2 regions of the Rhodoferax saidenbachensis genome follow, and region 2 is predicted to be linked to the other one. Evidence: predicted binding sites of a transcription regulator. Region 2 holds the regulator's gene; the other holds the start of a gene.
The links. The regulator LexA, encoded in region 2, represses DNA repair genes until DNA is damaged. The targets are predictions, from matches to a motif close to ACTGTATNNNNATACAGT.
Positions count from the first base shown of each region.

Region 1: recA (recombinase RecA) is a predicted target of LexA. The motif match lies at 5,801-5,818, and genes of this name have one in related genera.

Region 1 covers NZ_CP019239.1:4,129,682-4,139,075, reverse strand. The annotation lists gene RS694_RS19565 (DNA topoisomerase III) at 1-583, opposite strand, end outside; gene RS694_RS19560 (SET domain-containing protein) at 686-1,177, shown strand; gene RS694_RS19555 (biotin--[acetyl-CoA-carboxylase] ligase) at 1,182-2,057, shown strand; gene RS694_RS19550 (hypothetical protein) at 2,065-2,724, shown strand; gene RS694_RS19545 (sensor histidine kinase) at 2,798-4,234, opposite strand; gene RS694_RS19540 (response regulator) at 4,449-5,123, opposite strand; gene RS694_RS19535 (MarR family winged helix-turn-helix transcriptional regulator) at 5,252-5,734, opposite strand; gene recA (recombinase RecA) at 5,889-7,001, shown strand; gene recX (recombination regulator RecX) at 7,084-7,533, shown strand; gene argC (N-acetyl-gamma-glutamyl-phosphate reductase) at 7,817-8,740, opposite strand; gene sucC (ADP-forming succinate--CoA ligase subunit beta) at 8,890-9,394, shown strand, end outside.
Region 2 covers NZ_CP019239.1:1,710,551-1,719,944, forward strand. The annotation lists gene RS694_RS08175 (3-hydroxyacyl-CoA dehydrogenase) at 1-200, opposite strand, end outside; gene RS694_RS08180 (type IV pilus assembly protein FimV) at 275-2,227, shown strand; gene RS694_RS08185 (D-2-hydroxyacid dehydrogenase family protein) at 2,235-3,242, opposite strand; gene RS694_RS08190 (DUF1993 domain-containing protein) at 3,354-3,869, shown strand; gene RS694_RS08195 (hypothetical protein) at 3,936-4,286, opposite strand; gene lexA (transcriptional repressor LexA) at 4,312-4,980, opposite strand; gene RS694_RS08205 (asparaginase) at 5,096-6,073, shown strand; gene RS694_RS08210 (hypothetical protein) at 6,320-7,081, shown strand; gene adk (adenylate kinase) at 7,180-7,836, opposite strand; gene kdsB (3-deoxy-manno-octulosonate cytidylyltransferase) at 7,947-8,726, opposite strand; gene RS694_RS08225 (Trm112 family protein) at 8,737-8,919, opposite strand; gene lpxK (tetraacyldisaccharide 4'-kinase) at 8,900-9,394, opposite strand, start outside.

The sequences.
Region 1 (9,394 bases), 1.8 Mb from region 2:
AGCCGCCATCCCGGGAGTTGAACGCGGTCATCGCACGGGTACCGTTGATGCCCACCAGCCAGTCGGCCTCGGAGCGGCAACGGGCGGCGTCGGCCAGCGGTTGCATCTGCGCATTGGTGCGCAGTGCGCCGAAACCGTCGCGGATCGCTTGCGGTGTCATGGACTGCAGCCACAGGCGGGACACAGGCTTGCCCAGCGGCTTGGCGCCACCGGCGTATTGCTCGATCAGGCGGAAGATCAGCTCCCCTTCGCGGCCCGCGTCACAGGCGTTGACGATCTTGTCCACGTCCTTGCGCTTGGCCAGCTTGACCACGGCGTTCAGGCGCGTCTTGGTCTTGTCGACGGGTTTGAGGTCAAAGTGCGGCGGGATCACCGGCAGGTTGGCAAAGCTCCATTTGCCGCGCTTGACGTCGAATTCTTCGGGCGCCTGGATCTCGACCAGGTGGCCGACCGCGCTGGAGACAACGTAGGTGTCGCTCTCAAAGTATTCGTCGTGCTTCTCGAATTTGCCCGCCGTGGGCGTGAGGGCGCGCACGATGTCTTGGGCTACGGAAGGCTTCTCGGCAATGACTAAGGTTTTCATCTGACTACAATCCAGTCTCTCGCGGGCGCGCAGGTGCGCGCGCTCACATACGCGGGCACGCACATGCGCGCCCATACGATTCACCATACCAAATTTTTCGACGTGGCCAAAATTTCTGCGGTTTCCCCGGCGACTTCTTCCAGCAAGCGCATTCAAACCCGCCGCTCCGGTGTGCATGGCAAAGGCGTGTTTGCGCTGCAGGACATCGCCGAAGGCGAGACCATCATCGAGTACATCGGTGAGGTGATTTCCTGGCCCGAGGCGCAGCGCCGCCACCCGCACGACCCCAAGGACCCGAATCACACGTTCTACTTCCACATCGACGAAGACCATGTGATCGACGCCCTGTTTGGCGGCAATTCCTCGCGCTGGATCAATCACTCGTGTGATGCGAATTGCGAGGCGGATGAAGACGGCGGACGCGTCTTTATCAAGGCGCTGCGCAATATCAAGGCCGGTGAAGAGCTGAACTACGACTACGGCCTGATCATCGACGAGCGTTACACGCCCAAACTCAAGGCCGAATACCCTTGCTGGTGCGGCGCCAAGAAGTGCCGCGGCACCTTGCTGGCACCCAAGCGCGGAAAACGCTAAAACCATGGGAAGGCCGGAATTCCCCGCCGGGCCGCCCCAAGGGGAATTAGCCCCCTCGGGGGGCAGCGACCCGCGTAGCGGCGGAGCGTGGGGGCAACCTATCCAGTGGAATGCAGAGGCCATCTGGGAAGCCGTCTACCCACTGCTGCCCGCGTTCACCGTTGAGGTCCTTCCCGAGATTGACTCGACCAATACCGAGTTGATGCGCCGCGCGCGCGCCGGCCAGCTCGACCCGGTGCTGCTGGTGGCCGAACGCCAAAGCGCAGGCCGCGGGCGCCTGGGGCGTGACTGGCAAAGCGCCGCGCAGGATCAACAACCGAATTTGACGTTCTCTCTGGGCCTGCCATTGGCCTTGACGGACTGGTCTGGCCTGTCACTGGCCGTGGGTTTGGCCGTGGTGCAAAGCCTGCACGCCGACCTGCGCCTGAAGTGGCCCAACGATGTGTGGCTGGATGGCCGCAAGCTGGCCGGCATTCTCATTGAAACCGCTAGCGTGGGCGATGTGCGTTACGCGGTCATTGGTATTGGTATCAATATCGCCCCATGCGACGCTGAAGGCCTGCGCACACCGCCGGCCGCCTTGTCTGAGCTGTGGCCCGAGGCCACGGCCCCGCTGGTGTTGACGCGCGTGGTGCTGCCGCTGGTGCACGCGCTGCGGGCGTTTGAACGCGAAGGTTTTGCGCCGTTGCGAGCCGCCTTCCACACGCGGGACCTGCTGTACGGGCATGAAGTGGTGTGCAGCGACGGCCTGGTGGGCATGGCGCGTGGCGTGGACGCCAGCGGTGCCCTGCTGGTGCATACTGACCAGGGTCTGAAAAAAATCAGCAGTGCGGAGGTCAGCGTGCGACCCACGGCCCGACCCGCTGCGCCAACCTCCTAGTAAACCCATGTTGCGACTGCTTGTACTGGCCCTGATACTGGCAAACGGTGCCTACTTTGCATGGACCAGCGGCATGCTGCGCGCCTACGGCTTTGCGCCGGTGCAGCAGACCGAGCCGCAGCGTTTGGCGCAGCAGTTGCGCCCCGATGCGCTGCGGGTGTTGAGCACCGCCGAATTCAAAAAAGTGGAAACCCAGGCGCAGGCCGATCTGGCGCCCAAGGAATGCCTGGAGGCGGGGCCGTTTGATGACGCCCAGGCGGTGACGCTACGCCGTGCGCTGGAGTCCGCGCTGCCCGGCGGTGCCTGGCAGTTTGATGCGGTGCAATTGCCGGCGCGCTGGATTGTCTACATGGGCAAGTACCCCAACGCCGAGGCGCTGCTCAAAAAACGCGCCGAGCTCGCCACCATGAACCTCAAGATGGAGGCGCTGGAGAACCCGGAGCTGGAGATCGGTCTGTCGCTGGGCGGTTTTGCCACCCAGGCGGCGGCCACCGAAGAACTGCAACGCCTGAGCCAGCGCGGCATCCGCACCGCACGGGTGGTGCAGGAACGCATGGAGGTCCGGGCCAATCAGCTCAAACTGCCAGCACTCACCGAAGCCACCAAAGCCCACCTCACTGAGCTCAAGCCCGCGCTGGCGGGCAAAACCCTCAAGGCTTGCAGCTAGTTTGGGGGTTTCTGCCGGGTTGCTTCAAGGTTCTGTGCTGTTGAATAGACCCCGCGTGGGTGGAGCGTAGGGGCTAGTTGCTGCGCGCAAAGCGCACGGTAAAACAGGCGCCGGGTGGTGTCTGGCCGGGGCGGCCATCGTCCACCGTGACGGTGGCATGGTGTTGGCGCGCAATTTCCAGCACGATGGGCAGCCCCAGGCCGGAGCCGTCGGCCTCGGTGCCCAGCGCGCGGTAAAACGGCTGGAACACCAGCTCGCGTTCGGCCACGGGAATGCCGGGGCCGGAATCTTCTACCTGTAGCACCAGCACCCGACTGAACGGGTCTACCAGCACCCGTACCGTGATCACGCCGGGTTTGTCGGGCTGTGAGGGGGTGTAGTTGATGGCGTTGTCCAGCAGGTTGCGCACCATTTCCTTGAGCAGCGTGGCATTGCCCGGCACAAAAACGCCGTCACTGCCGGGCTGTGCGCCCTCGTAGCCCAGGTCAATGTGTTTGTCCATGGCCCGCGGCACGCTGTCGCGCACCACGTCCATCACCAGGCGCACCAGATCCTGGGGCTGGTGGCCCAGCACGGCGCCGCTGCTTTCGGCGCGCGCCAGCGCCAGCAACTGGTTCACGGTGTGGGTGGCGCGGATACTGGAACGCCCGATCTGGCGCAGCGACTGTTTGAGGTCTTCGGCATTGGCATCTTCGCGCTGGGCCAGGTCGGCCTGCATGCGCAAGCCTGCCAGCGGGGTCTTGAGCTGGTGTGCGGCATCGGCCAGGAAGCGTTTTTGCGTCGCGATGGAGTCCTTCAGGCGCATCAGCAGGTCGTTTACGGAAGACACCAGCGGTGCCACTTCCAACGGCACCGCTTCCACGTCCAGCGGACTCATGTCGTCCGGGCTGCGCGCGCGGATGCGTTCTTCCAGCCGGTTCAGCGGCTTGATCGCCTGGGCCAGCGCCAGCCAGACCAGCAGCACGGCCAGCGGCAATACGACGAACTGCGGCAGCATCACGCCCTTGACGATTTCGGTGGCAAGCACCGAGCGTTTGTCCATGGTCTCTGCCACCTGCACCAGCGCGGGCTGGGACTGCGGCAGGTTCAGCGGCACCCACATGTAGGCGACCTTGAGGTCCACACCGCGGTATTCGGCGTTGCGCAGGCGGACTTCGCCCGGCGTGATCTTCTCGTCTTCGGGGGGCGGGGGCAAGTCCCTCTCACCGCTCAGGTATTCGCCACGGGTGCCCAGCACCTGGTAGTACACGGTGTCCAGGTCATCGGCGCGCAGCAGCTCGCGCGCGGGCAACGGCAGCACAAACTGGGCTTTGTTGTGCTGGGCCGTGACCAGTTGCGCCAGCGCGCCCACGTTGTATTCGAGTGCGCGGTCAAACGGCTTGCCGGCAATGCTCTGCGCCACCAGCCAGGTCAGCACCAGGCTGATGGGCCACAGCAGCAGCAGCGGCGTGAGCATCCAGTCCAGGATCTCCCCAAACAGCGAGCGTTGCTCGTGCTGGAAAATTTTCACGCGGTGCGCCCGATACTGCTGAGTTCAGCATCAAAAGTGCTTCCGGCCCTTACTGGACTTACGCAAGCAGCTCCTGAATTCATAGTGACAGATTCGGTGTTGGACAGAAAAGTACTCCCGTTCGGGCTGAGCCTGTCGAAGCCCTCAGCAGGTCATTGGTCTGCGAGAGCGGCGTTTCGACGCGCTCAACGCGAACGGACTTGTCTAGCATGCCCTACCCAGGGATCTTCTCAAGGCAGTAGCCCAGGCCGCGCACGGTGGCGATGCGGATGGGGCCTTTCTCGATCTTCTTGCGCAGGCGGTGGATGTAGACCTCGATCGCGTTGTTGCTGACCTCCTCGCCCCACTCGCACAAACGCTCGACCAACTGGTCCTTGCTGACCAGGCGCCCGGCGCGTTGCAGCAGCACTTCGAGCAGGCCCAGTTCACGCGCCGACAGTTCGACCATCTTGCCGTCGATGGTGGCCACACGTCCGGCCTGGTCGTAGGTCAGCGGGCCGTGTTTGATGCTGCTGGAAGTGGCGCCCATGCCGCGGCGCACCAGGGCGCGCACGCGGGCTTCGAGTTCCTGCAGGCTGAAGGGTTTGGCCATGTAGTCGTCGGCGCCGTAGTCCAGCCCTTTGACGCGCTCATCCACGCTGTCGGCAGCGGTGAGGATCAGCACGGGGAGTGAGGAGCCACGGCCGCGCAGCTTTTTAAGCACTTCCAGGCCGTGCATCTTGGGCAGACCCAGGTCGAGGATCAGCAGATCGAATTCGGTGTTGGTCATCAGCGCCGCGTCGGCCTCGGTGCCGCTGGCCACATGGTCCACCGCCGCGCCCGCGCCGCGCAGGGCACGCAGCAGTCCGTCAGCCAGTACCTGGTCGTCTTCGGCAATCAAAATTCGCATGTCTGTCTCCTCGTGCGCGCTGTTGCCAGCGCTGTGTCTGTCATTCTAGGCCTGCACTTTTTCGGAGGCCTTACGGAGCAACCTGCCGCCCGGCCGCCCCAAGGCGGGTGAGCCTCCGTGGGGCATCACTACTGTCCGCTGTAGGCTTCCAGTCCAATGGCGATCACGGTGGCCACTTCGGGGCTGGTGGCGGCGCGCATTTCGTCTTCGGCCTGCGCCACCGCATCCTGGTACGCAGCCAGCCAGGCCAGGCCCGTGGCGGTGAACTGCACCTTGCGCGCACGGGCGTCCAGCGGATCGGCTTCGCGGGTCACCATGCCCCAAGCTTCGCATTGGTCCACCAAGGTGCCCATGGCCTGTTTGCTCATGCCGGCGGCCTGCGCCAGATCGGTCAGGCGCGAGCCGCTCTGTGCCAGGTGGCGGGTGATGTGGATATGCGCCGCACCGACCTGACCGCGCCCGGCCAGATTGGCCAGACCCAGTGGCACGCCGGGGTGGTGGGCCATCAGCGCCATCACGCGGCTGTCAAAGCGCTCCAGCGCCAGGCGCAGCCAGTGGCCGAGGTGGTTGTTGCGCCACAGCGCCGAGTCTTGGGAAGCGGTTTCAGGCATTCCTTAAATAGTAATGCAAACTGACTAAAAAATGTATTTACGCATTTCAACCAATGCGCTTAAACTACTGTTCAAGCATCCAGCCTGTAGCAAACCTCAGTGGTCAAGCCAGATGCCAAATTGCACCAACTGATTGATTTTTAAGGAGATTCCCATGGACGCACCTGTCAAGAACCCGAACAACACCAACGGCGCCAACAGCGAAAAAGCCAAGGCCCTGCAAGTGGCCCTGGCCCAGATCGAAAAGCAGTTCGGCAAGGGCACCATCATGCGCCTGGGCGAAGGCGAAGTCATTGAAGACATCCAGGTCGTCTCTACTGGCTCCTTGGGGCTGGACATTGCGCTGGGCGTCGGCGGCCTGCCGCGCGGGCGCGTCGTCGAAATTTACGGCCCGGAATCCTCCGGCAAGACCACGCTGACGCTGCAAGTAGTCGCCGAGATGCAAAAACAAGGCGGCCAGTGCGCCTTTGTGGACGCCGAGCATGCGCTGGATATCCAGTACGCGCAAAAGCTGGGCGTGAACCTGCAAGACCTGCTGATTTCCCAGCCTGACACCGGCGAACAAGCGCTGGAAATCGTCGACAGCCTGGTGCGCTCCGGCGCGGTCGATCTGATCATTGTGGACTCGGTGGCCGCGCTCACACCCAAGGCCGAACTCGAAGGCGAAATGGGCGACTCCCTGCCCGGCCTGCAAGCCCGCCTGATGAGCCAGGCCCTGCGCAAGCTGACCGCCCACATCAAGAAGACCAACTGCATGGTCATCTTCATCAACCAGATCCGCATGAAGATCGGCGTGATGTTCGGCAGCCCCGAAACCACCACTGGCGGTAACGCGCTGAAGTTCTACGCCTCTGTGCGCTTGGACATTCGCCGCACCGGCACGATCAAGAAGGGTGAAGAGGCCATCGGCAACGAAACCAAGGTCAAGGTGGTTAAGAACAAGGTCGCGCCCCCGTTCAAGACGGCGGAGTTCGACATCCTGTTTGGCGAAGGCATCAGCCGCCACGGCGAAATCATCGACATGGGCGTGACCGCCGGCATCCTGGAAAAGTCCGGCGCCTGGTACGCCTACCAGGGCGAGAAGATCGGCCAAGGCCGCGACAACGCCCGTGAATTCCTGCGCGAAAACCCCGACCTGTCGGTGGAAATCGAAAACAAGGTGCGCGATTCGCTGGGCATTCCGCTGTTGCCCGTGGCCGAACCGGAAATCAAGGCCGCCAAGAGCAAAAAGGCTGACAAAGCCGACAAGGCAGAAAAACCTGAGTAAAAAGAGCTTCCAGCCCCCGTGGATATTGCGCAAGCAGCTATAAAAACAATAGCGATTTGCGAGGGGCGGAGCATCCTGACAGATGGCAACCACGACTTTGTCCCTCACCGGGCGGGCCTTGCGCCTGCTCAGCGGCCGTGAACATTCACGTGCTGAGCTGGAGCGCAAGCTCGCTAAGTTCGAGGAAGAGCCAGGCCAGCTCGCCAAGGTGTTGGACACGCTGGCGGCCAAGGACTTCATCAACGAAGGCCGGGTGGTCGAGTCCGTCATTCACCGCCGCTCCGCCAAGCTCGGCGCGTCACGGATCAAGCAGGAGTTGCAGCAAAAGGGGTTGGAGCCCGAAGCAGTTGCCCAAGCCGTTGATCGGTTACGCGCCAGCGAGGTGGAGCGCGCGCGCGAAGTCTGGCACAAGAAGTTTGGTCAGCCGCCTGCGGATGCCTCTGAGCGTGGGAAGCAGATGCGGTTTTTAGCCAGCCGCGGGTTTGGCGGCGACACCATTCACCGGGTGGTTTCTGGTGGGGACGACGACTAGATTGTTTGTGGTTACCCGCCGCCGGTGTGGGGTATGCGTTTTGCTCCGTGTCCCCCGGGCTTCGCCCTCCTCCTTAACCTGCGCAAAACGCATACCCTACACCACCGGCTGGAGGAGTGGGCGGTAGAGGTTAGAAGTGAATTTCGGATGCAGTGATGCGCTCAAGTCCGGAGGGTCGGCAGGGCGGTGCGTTTTGCGCAGGTCAAGGAGGAGCGCCCAAAGGGCGCGGGGGACACGGAGCAAAACGTGCCGCCCTGTCGGCCCGGAGCGAGCGCCTAGGGCTTTAAAGCCCCAACATCAACTGCAAGTTCTGCACGGCAGCACCCGAAGCGCCTTTGCCCAGGTTGTCCAAACGGGCAATCAATACAGCGTGACCAGCTTCTTCGTTGGCAAACACACGCAATTCCATTTTGTTGGTGTCGGCCAGCGCCAGCGCGTCCAGCTTGAAGTCGGGCGTGGTGGGTTCCACCGTCACCCAGGCGCTACCGGCGTAATGTTTGGCTAGCGCATTGCGCAAATCCTGGGCGGTTGGTTTGCCGGGCAAGGTGTCCAGATGCAGCGGCAACTGCACCAGCATCCCTTGCTTGAAATTGCCAACGGATGGCACAAACAGAGGCCTGCGGGTCAGGCCGGTGAATTTCATGATTTCCGGGATGTGTTTGTGCTTCAGGCTCAGCGCATACAGCTCAAAAGCGGGGGCGGTACCCGCCTCGTAAGCCTCGATCATGGTCCTGCCGCCGCCAGAGTAGCCGCTGATGGATGGCAGGCAAACCGGGAAATCCTGAGGGACAAGACCTGCATCCACCAGCGGGCGGATCAACGCAATCGCGCCGGTGGCATAACAACCAGGGTTGGACACCCGGCGCGCGGTTTTGACGGCTTCAGCCTGGTCGGCCGCCAATTCTGGGAAGCCATAGACCCAGCCGGGGGCTGTGCGGTGGGCGGTGGAGGCGTCGATGATGCGTGCGCCCGGGCGGCCGGTTTCTTTCTCAATACCGTCGACCATGGCAACCGATTCCAGCGCCGCATCGTCGTGCAGACACAGAATGACCAGATCCGCCTGCGCCACGAGCGCGCGTTTCGCCTGCGGGTCCTTGCGCAATTCCGGCGCAATGCGCAGCACCTCGATACCCGCCATGGTTTGTAGCTTTTCGCGAATCTGCAGACCGGTGGTTCCGGCTTCGCCATCAATGAAGATTTTTTTCATAGCATAGAGGTCCAAAAACCTGCTGTAAGCCCCGCAAAAGTTTGGTGCGTCGCAACATGATACATTCCTGCTTGCTGTGTCCGGGGCCATGTGCCTAGTAGTCCGTCGTTGCGGCATGGTGAAAATTGTCCAGTCCAGAGAGAGACGTCATGAAGATTCACGAGTACCAAGGCAAGGAAATCTTGCGTCAATTCGGCGTGCCGGTGCCTCGCGGCATCCCCGCTTTCACAGTCCAGGAGGCAGTGGAAGCTGCTCAAAAACTGGGCGGCCCGGTTTGGGTGGTCAAAGCCCAAATTCACGCCGGTGGCCGTGGCAAGGGCGGCGGCGTCAAGGTGGCCAAGTCCATCGACGACGTGAAACGTCTGGCCACTGAAATCCTGGGCATGCAGCTCAAGACACACCAGACCGGCCCCGAAGGCCAAAAGGTCCGTCGCCTCTATATTGAAGATGGCGCGGACATAAACAAAGAATATTACGTGTCCATCGTGACCGACCGCGCTACGCAAAAGCTGGCGTTCATCGCGTCCAGCGAAGGCGGCATGGACATCGAGGAAGTGGCCCACTCCACCCCCGAGAAGATCATCACCGAGTTCATCGATCCGTTGACCGGTCTGGGCGACGCCCAAGCCAAGAAGATCTCTGATGCCATCGGCA
Region 2 (9,394 bases):
TGCGCATCCTGCGGGCTGATGCGCTCCTTGTCGCGCAGTTTTTCCCACTGGGTTTTTAAATGCGCCTGGGCGGCCGTGGCCGCTTGGGCCTGTGTGTCATACAGATAGACCTTGCTACCCGCCTGTGCGGCAATTTGGGCAATGTCCCTGCCCATGGCGCCGGTACCGACGATTCCGATGTGTGCGTAATGTGGTGTCATGCCTTAATTATCGCCATGCCTTGGTGGCAGCCCAAACGCGTAACTATCCGGGTATGCGAAAATCAAATCCATAAATGAAGCCATCCTTAACGTTGAAATCGTCGCTGCTGGGGTTTATCTTGTTGTGCCTAGCGGCAGGCAGTTCCGCATTGACTCTCGGCCGTGTCCGCGGCGCAGTGATGCTGGGGCAGCCGCTGGAAGTCAGCGTACCGGTCCAGGTGGATGCCGAAGAGGGTGGTGTGGCCCAGTGTTTTGAGGCCGATGTTTTCTACGGTGATACGCGATTGGAAGCCAGCCGCGTGGTGATCAGTGCCGACGCGGCGACCCAGGGAAACACGGTGCTGGTCCGCGTATCAGCCTCCCCGCGTGTGGATGAGCCAGTGGTCACGGTGTATCTGCGCGCCGGCTGCGCCCAGAAAACATCGCGCCGTTATGTGCTGCTGGCAGACCTGGCCAGTGAAGTATCTCCCCCGGTCGCAACCCCTGCACCTGCGGCCAGAGCGGTGCCTGCACCAGAGCCTGTACGCGCGGCACCTGTCGCTCCCCAAGAGCCTGCCCGCTCCACTGTTGCGGCACCCCAGAAAGCTCAGAAGGCCCAACCTGCCCGGGTGGAAAAGACCGAACCTGTAGCCTCCGCACCGCGCAAGCCGGAACAGGCCGCACCGTCCCGCAAACAGGCCCGTTTGAAACTGGCGCCGCTGGATTTGCCCGAACGTGACCCAACCCTGAAGCTCAGCTCCGAGCTTCTTTCTGCCCCGCTGGAAGACTTGCAAAAACGCGCCGAAGCCATTGCAACGTGGCGCGCGCTGAACGCCACACCGGAAGACATGCTGCGCGAAGATGCCCGCATGCACGCGATGGAAGGCGACCTGAAGAATCTGCAGGCATTGACGGCCAAGAACAAGCAGAGCTTGTCGGATATCACCACCCGGCTGGAGCAGGCAGAAGCCCAGCGTTATGCCAATCCGATGATCTACGGCCTGATTGCGCTTCTGGTGCTCTTTGGTGCTGCGCTGGTATTCGCATGGACGCGTTTGCGCGATGCCAGCCGCAGTTCTGCGCCCTGGTGGCGTGATTCGGTGAAGCCGGAGACCGCGCGTACTACATCCGGTGTTGCGGCTGAGCAGGACGAAGACCATTTCTCGGGAACACGGGGCGACACGGATTCGCCCATCACGCTGGCTCCTGCTCCGTTTGCTGCGGCACCAGTCGGCATGGCCTCGGTGGATATTGATCTGGAGCTGGGCGAGCCGGACTTTGCCAGTGCGATCAAAGCACCGCCTGTTGCGCAAATGGCCGCGCGCCCGACGGCGCAAGACCACCATGGTTTTTCTTCGAGTGCATTGGGCTCGCTGCGTGCCATCAATACCAAGGAGATGCTGGACGTGCGCCAGCAGGCTGAGTTCTTCATGACACTGGGGCAGTACGAAGAAGCTATCACGCTCTTGAAACACAGCATCAGCGACAGTGGAGAGGCCAATCCGCTGGTCTACCTGGATTTGCTCAAGGTGTTTCACACCCTGAGCCGCAAGGACGACTACGACCACTACCGCGACGATTTCAACCGCTTGTTTACCGGCCATGTGCCCGTGTACACGGCGTTTAACCGGGGCGGCAACAGCCTGGACGCCTACCCCGAGGTGTGCCAGCGCATCGCAGAACTCTGGCCGTCACAAGATGCGGTGGACTACATCGAGCGCTGTCTGGCGCGTACGCCAGGCGCATCGGAAAACCAGGAATTCGATCTGGAGGCCTACCGCGAGCTGTTGATGCTGCACGGGGTGGCCCAGCGCATGGACGGTGCATCGGATTCGGCCCTGGCGCCTTTCAGCGCTGTCCGAAGCGTGCCTTACCTGAGCGGTGGCGGGTCTTACGGGGCCGAACCCACTATCGCGGTGCCTGTCGTGCAGGTTGAATCCGCATCGGTGGACCTGGATTTGTCGGAGCCGGAGCACAACCTCATTGATTTTGAGGTGTCCGGTTTTTCCCAAACAGGCCCACTTACCCCGCCCAAGCCCAAGGCCTGAACCCAATCTAGCGGCGCACCTGCAGGGCGCCGGGGTTGATGATGTTGGTAGGTGTGCCGCGGATGAAGTTGATCACGTTGTCAAAGGCGGCGCCAAAGTACATCTCATAACTGTCCTGCTCCACGTAGCCGATGTGGGGAGAGCAGACACAGTTCTCCAGACGCAGCAGGGCGTGCCCTTGCAGGATGGGCTCGGTTTCAAACACGTCGACCGCCGCCATGCCGGGGCGGCCCCGGTTAAGTCCACCAATCAAGGCATCGGTTTCTATCAGCTCGGCGCGGGAGGTGTTGACCAGCAGCGCCGTGGGCTTCATGAGCGCCAGGTCGGACGTATTGACGATGCCGCGCGTCGCTTCGTTAAGCCGCAGGTGGAGCGACAACACATCGCAATGCGAGAAAAATGCCTCGCGGCTGGCCGCCGCCGCGTAACCATCCTGTGCGGCCTTGGCGCGCGATGTTTCGCTGCCCCACACCAGCACCTGCATGCCAAACGCCTTGCCGTAACCGGCAACCAGTTGGCCAATCTTGCCGTAGCCCCAGATGCCCAGTGTCTTGCCGTGCAGGCGCGTGCCCAGACCAAAATTGGGGGGCATGGAGCCGACTTTTAAGCCGGATTGCTGCCACGCGCCGTGTTTGAGGTTGCCGATGTAGTGGGGCAGACGGCGCATGGCGGCCATGACCAGTGCCCAGGTCAACTCGGCGGGCGCAATGGGTGAGCCCACGCCTTCGGCCACGGCAATGCCGCGTTCGGTACAGGCCTGCACGTCCACATGCTCACCAGCGCGCCCGGTTTGGGCAATCAGCTTGAGTCGGGGGAGTTTGTCGATCAGTTGCCGCGTCATGTGGGTGCGTTCGCGGATCAGCACCACGATATCGGCGTCCTTCAGGCGGACAGCCAACTGTCCCATGCCTTTGACCGTATTGGTATAGACCTTGGCCTGGTAGGCATCGAGCTTGGCAGCGCACTCCAGCTTGCGCACAGCATCTTGATAGTCATCCAGAATCACAATATTCATGCCGTCATTGTGCCTTGTTGGTAGGGGCTCCAAGCGGGGTATCTCTGTAACCGACAGCAAAGTTGCCACCAAAGCACTACTATCCGCGCTTCTGTTTTCCAAAGGCCAACTATGTCCATCTCCATGTCATCCGCCAGCGTTCCGGTATTCACCCACATGTTGGGCAATCTAAGCCATTTGCTGGACAAGGCGCAGACCTATATTGATGAAAAAGGCTGCGATCCGGTCGCCCTCACCCAATTCCGCCTGGCACCCGACATGCTGCCGTTCACGGGGCAGATACTGATTGCCTGTGATGCCGCCAAGAACGGCGTGGCCCGTATCTCGGGTGTGGAAGCCCCCAAATTTGCCGACACCGAGCAAACCATTGCGGAGCTCAAGGCGCGCATCCAGAAAACGCGGGACTATCTGGCCACCGTACCGGCAGCGGCGCTGGACGGTACCGAAGACAAGGACATCACCTTTCCCGTGGGGCGCGAGCGCACCCGCACCATGAAGGCCGAGGACTATCTCAAATTGTGGGTGTTACCCAATATGTTCTTCCACATCACCACGGCCTACGCCATCCTGCGCCACAACGGTGTGCCAGTGGGCAAGCAGGACTACCTGGTGGGCGGTCAGGGCTGATGTGAAGGGGCCCTGCGCGCAGCCGGGCGTTCTGTTGCGTAGCCCAAAAAGACCTAGAACAGGCTCTCAGTGGCAGGTGGCTTCGCTGGCGGCCAGGCGGTCCAGCTCGGCGCATACGTCGGCCATGCGCCCGGAGATCACCATGCGGCCCACGCTGGCGCGGGTCTGGCCGGCCTCCAGCACACGCACCACACGCAAGGGCTTGCGATGGGCATGAATTGGGGCTATAGCCCGCGCGGGTATTGCGCAAGCAGCTACCAATTTAGGAGCAATTTTAGTAACCGCCGACGCATGTGTCGCGGTTCGCTGCGGGTTGGCAATGGCATGTGGCAGCGGACGGGCCGGGGTGCCGATCCAGCGCAGCAAACCCTGCAGGGGCAGAAAAACACCGGAATGGGCAAAAAGCGCGAGGTTCATAAGAGGCCTTGTAAGTGCTGCTGGTTCACATGAGCATGGTGTTGCGGATCAGGCCGACGGCCAGGCCTTCAATCTCGAAAGGCTCGCCGGGTTCCACCACGATGGTCTGGTAGTCGGGGTTCTCGGGGTGCAGCTCGATCAGGTGTTTGTTGCGGCGAAAACGCTTGACCGTGACCTCGTCGCCCAGGCGGGCCACCACGATCTGGCCATTCTTGGCGTCTTTGGTGGCTTGCACGGCCAGCAGGTCGCCGTCCATGATGCCGGCGTCGCGCATGGACATGCCGCGTACCTTGAGCAGGTAATCGGGCTGGCGCTGGAACAGGCTGTTTTCTACATAGTAGGTCTGGTCCACATGCTCCTGGGCGAGAATGGGCGAGCCTGCGGCTACCCGACCAATCAGCGGCAGGGCCAGTTGGGCCAGGTTGGGGAAGGAGAGCTGCTTGAGGCGTGTTTCGTGGATGGAGCGCAGCGTGTCACTCTTGAGGCGGATGCCGCGCGAGGTGCCGCTGACCAGTTCGATGACACCCTTGCGCGCCAGCGCCTGCAAATGCTCTTCGGCGGCGTTGGCAGACTTGAAGCCCAGCTCAGTCGCGATTTCGGCGCGCGTGGGGGGCGCACCGGTGCGGGCAATGGCGCTCTGGATCAGGTCCAGAATCTGCTGTTGGCGGGCGGTGAGTTTGGGACTCTCAAGCATGGCTGACTCCTTAAAAATGGGTCGGTACTGGCTGTGGGTCTATACACACTGTTTTATCATCCAGTACCTGTATTTTTAACCAGTTTTATTTTCTTTGCAAGCAGGACGTTGAAATATGTCGAAAAAAGTGGTGTTTCTGGGCATGGGCGGCACGATTGCGGGCCAGGCCCAGAGTGCGACCGACAACGTGGGCTACAAGTCCGCCCAAGTGGGCGTGGCCCAGTTGCTGCAGGCCGTGCCCGCTCTGAAAGAGGCGCTGGGCAAGCGGACGTTGGTCTCCGAGCAGGTGGCCCAGGTGGACAGCAAGGACATGGAATTTGCCCACTGGTCCCTGCTGGCCCAGCGCGTCGTGCACCACCTTGCCTCGCCGGATGTGGATGGCGTGGTCATCACCCACGGCACCGATACGCTGGAGGAAACCGCGTACTTTTTGTCCTGCGTGGTGTCCGCAGCCTTGCTGGCGGCCAAACCGGTGGTGTTGACCTGCGCCATGCGGCCCGCCTCGGCTCTGGTGCCCGATGGGCCGCAAAACCTGCTCGATGCCACAGCGGTGGTGTGCACTGCGGGCGCGCACGGCGTGCTGGTGGTCTGCGCGGGTAGCATCCATGACGCGCGGGAGGTGCAAAAGGTGCATCCCTACCGCGTGGACGCGTTTGACTCTGGGGATGCCGGCCCTTTGGGCGTGGTGGAAGAGGGCGCTGTGCGCCTGATGCATGGCTGGCCCGCCGCAGAGGCGCAGACGGGTCCGAGCCTGGACACCATCGCCACCCACACCTGGCCCCGCGTGGAGATCGTGATGAACTACGCCGGTGCCACCGGGGCCACGGTGCGTGCCCTGTGCGCGGCACCTGCAGACGGCAGCGCAGCGGTGCGCGGGCTGGTGGTTGCAGGCACGGGCAACGGCACCATCCACAAAGACCTGGAAGCCGCCTTGCTGCAAGCGCAGGCCCAGGGCGTGCGCGTGGTGCGCACCACGCGTTGCGCGCGCGGGCAGGTGGTGCCGGGGTCGGTGCGCGGTTTTGCCTTTGTCGATTCGCAGGGGCTGTCACCGGTCAAGGCGCGTATTGCCTTGATGCTGGCGCTGATGGCTTAGCTGGACGCCTGGGACTCTGCAAACTCACCCGTTTGGGGGATACCCAATCTCTGGAGCATCGGGTACCGTGCGTTCACAGTCAGGCAGTCACTAGGCTTGGCCTTCATTCAGTCGGAGTGGGATGACATTTGCTATCAAAAGAGAAGCTGCTTGCGCAGGTGCAGTAAGGGCTAGAGGCCAATTTGATCAATATTTCCCCTCCAGCCCGCCGTCCATTCATCGAAATTCGCACAACAACAATCGAATATGCCCACCGCGCACACGCCTAACTCTCTACGTAGCTGGTTGCAAGCTGCAACAAGCCGGACCCTGCTGGCTGTGGGCTTGTTTGTTGGCCTGAGTGCCTGCATCGGCGTAGCTGGGGCCGCTGGTTCTGGTGGCGACACCTGGCAAGAAGAAGTGCTGCTGCACGACGGGCAAACCGTGGTCGTGCAGCGCAGCCAAACTTATCGGGGCCGTTTTGAGCCCGGCAGCAGCGCGCCGGTAGGCGACCACACCGTGCGCTTTGTACTGCCACGTGAACAGCGTGAATGGAGCTGGACCAGCGACTACGGCCCCGAGCTGGGCCGCACCAACTTCAATCTGGTGGCCATCCACGCGAAAGACGGCGTGCCCTACATCGTGGCCACGCCCAACCTGTGCCTGTCCTACAACAAATGGGGGCGCCCCAACCCGCCCTATGTCCTATTCAAGGGCGAGGACAACGGGCAATGGAAGCGAATCACTATGGAGCAGTTGCCAGCGGAGTTCACCACCATCAATGTGGCCGTCTCCGCCGTTTCCCATTTCCGGATCAAACAGTTTCAAGAATACCCAGTGGTGCCTGCCGCAAAGGTACGGGAATTCAACAGTGCACAAGGGTCTCCTGAATACAAAACCATTGTTCGGGAGCCGATGACCTCCGAGCAGATTCTTTCCATGTGCGATGAGTTGGTTAACTACAAAGGATATTGGATAGATCCTCGCAACCCTTTTGCACGCAGAAATATCGATGACAAGCAGAAGTAAGCAATACCTCTCAATCGCAGTCAAGGCACGTATCAGTTTGAAATCTGGGAAACAAAAAAGGCCGCAGTAGCGGCCTTTTTTATTGCAGAAGCGCAGTATCAACCAGCCAGCGCCGCATACACCCGTGCCGTGATCGCATCCACGTCCCCCATGCCGCTGATGGCGCGGTATTTGGGGGCCTTGGCGGCGTCTTGCTTGGCCCAACTGGAGTAGTACTCCACCAGAGGGCGGGTTTGGGCGCTGTAGACGTCCAGGCGCTTCTTGACGGTTTCTTCCTTGTCGTCGTCGCGCTGGATCAGGGGTTCACCGGTCACGTCGTCCTTGCCTTCCACCTTGGGTGGGTTGAACTTGACGTGGTAGGTGCGGCCCGATGCGGGGTGCGAGCGGCGGCCGCTCATGCGTTCGATGATGGCTTCAAAGGGCACATCGATTTCGACCACATAGTCCAGCGCCACGCCGGCGGCCTTCATGGCATCGGCCTGGGGGATGGTGCGGGGGAAGCCGTCAAACAGGAAACCCTTGGCGCAGTCGGGCTGGGCGATGCGTTCCTTGACCAGGTTGATGATCAGGTCGTCGCTGACCAAGCCGCCAGACTTCATGATGGCGTCGGCTTGTTGGCCCAGGGGGGTGCCTGCCTTGACGGCAGCGCGCAGCATGTCACCCGTCGAAATTTGTGGAATTCCATATTTTTGGCAAATGAATGTGGCTTGCGTGCCTTTGCCTGCGCCTGGTGCGCCCAATAGTATGAGTCTCATGGATATCCTCGGATAGTTCTAAAACCGTACGCGCCGCGATGGGCACTCTGATGGTGCATATCGGCGTGTGATTAACGCAGAAGAATAGCACGGGGCGCCCCCGCGCTAACTTACAGCGGGGCCGCCTGTGCGGAAAACAGCGCGCGCACGCGGGCCAGGTCTTCCGGCGTGTCCACGCCCGGGCCTGGCGCGTGGGGGCTGACGTGCACTGCGATGCGGTAGCCATGCCACAGCGCACGCAGTTGCTCCAGCGCTTCGCAGACCTCGATAGGGGCCTGGGGCAACTGGGGGAAGCGGCGCAGAAAGCCCACGCGGTAGGAATAGATGCCGATGTGGCGCAAGGGGGTGAGTGGGGCGGGCAGGGCGGTAATGCCTTGCGCAAAGCCGTCACGCCACCAGGCGATGGGCGCACGGCTGAAGTACAGCGCCAGATGGTTAACGTCGGTCACCACCTTGACCACGTTGGGGTTGGCAAAGTCTTCGACCTTGTCGATGGCGTGGGCTGCCGTGCCCATGCTTGCGTCGGCATGGGTGCGCAGCAGGTCGGCCACGGCATTCACCAGGGCCGGGTCGATCAGCGGCTCGTCACCCTGCACGTTGACCACAATCTCGGCCGCATCGAGGCCCAGCAGGTCGCAGGCTTCGGCCAGGCGGTCGCTGCCAGAGGGGTGGTCTTCACGCGTGAGCACGGCCAGCACGCCGTGCGCCTGGCAGGCTTCGACGATGGCGGGGCTGTCGGCGGCGACCACGATGCGGATGGCCGGGTCCACACCTTGGCGCACACGCTGCGCCACGCGCACCACCATGGGTACGCCGGCGATGTCGGCCAGGGGTTTGTTGGGCAGGCGGCTGGAGGCCAGCCGGGCGGGGATGAGAACGGTGTAACCCATGGGCAGCGCGTTACAGACCGAGTTCGGCGTCGCTGAGGGTGCGGGCTTCGTTTTCCAGCAGCACCGGAATACCGTCGCGCACCGGGTAGGCCAGGCGTGCGCTGCGGGAGATCAGCTCCTGCTTTTCGCGGTCGTATTCGAGGGGGCCCTTGGTGACGGGGCAAACCAGCAGTTCAAGAAGTCGTGTGTCCATGGGGGGATGATAACTTTGGAGTCAGATGCGTCGCCACCGCATCATCCAGCGCAGTGAAGAAGGCCGCATCCATGGTTTGCACCAGCGGAATGGCCAGCGCATCAGGCACGTGCTGCCACAGCTTCATGGCGTCTTTTTCGGTGCAAATAAGCTGGTAGCCCTCATGGATACTGCGCGGCAAGCTATCAAAATCATAGTGGTCCGGCAACGCCAGGGTGTGCGCCAGCGTCAGCCCACCGGCACGCAGCATGGCGAAGAAGGATTCCGGTTGCGCAATGCCGGCCAGTGCCAGCAGGGGTTTGGCGTCCGCGGTTTGCAACGCACTCCATGGCACGGTGCTGCCATCACGGCGGACAGCGTACGGAGCCAGCCTGCGCTGCGCGGTGTAACCCGCAAAGGCGGGGTGGCTACCGGTGTGCAGCATCAGCAGGCGGTTGTCCGCTTGCCCCACGCTTGCTACCTGCGTGCGCGGCCA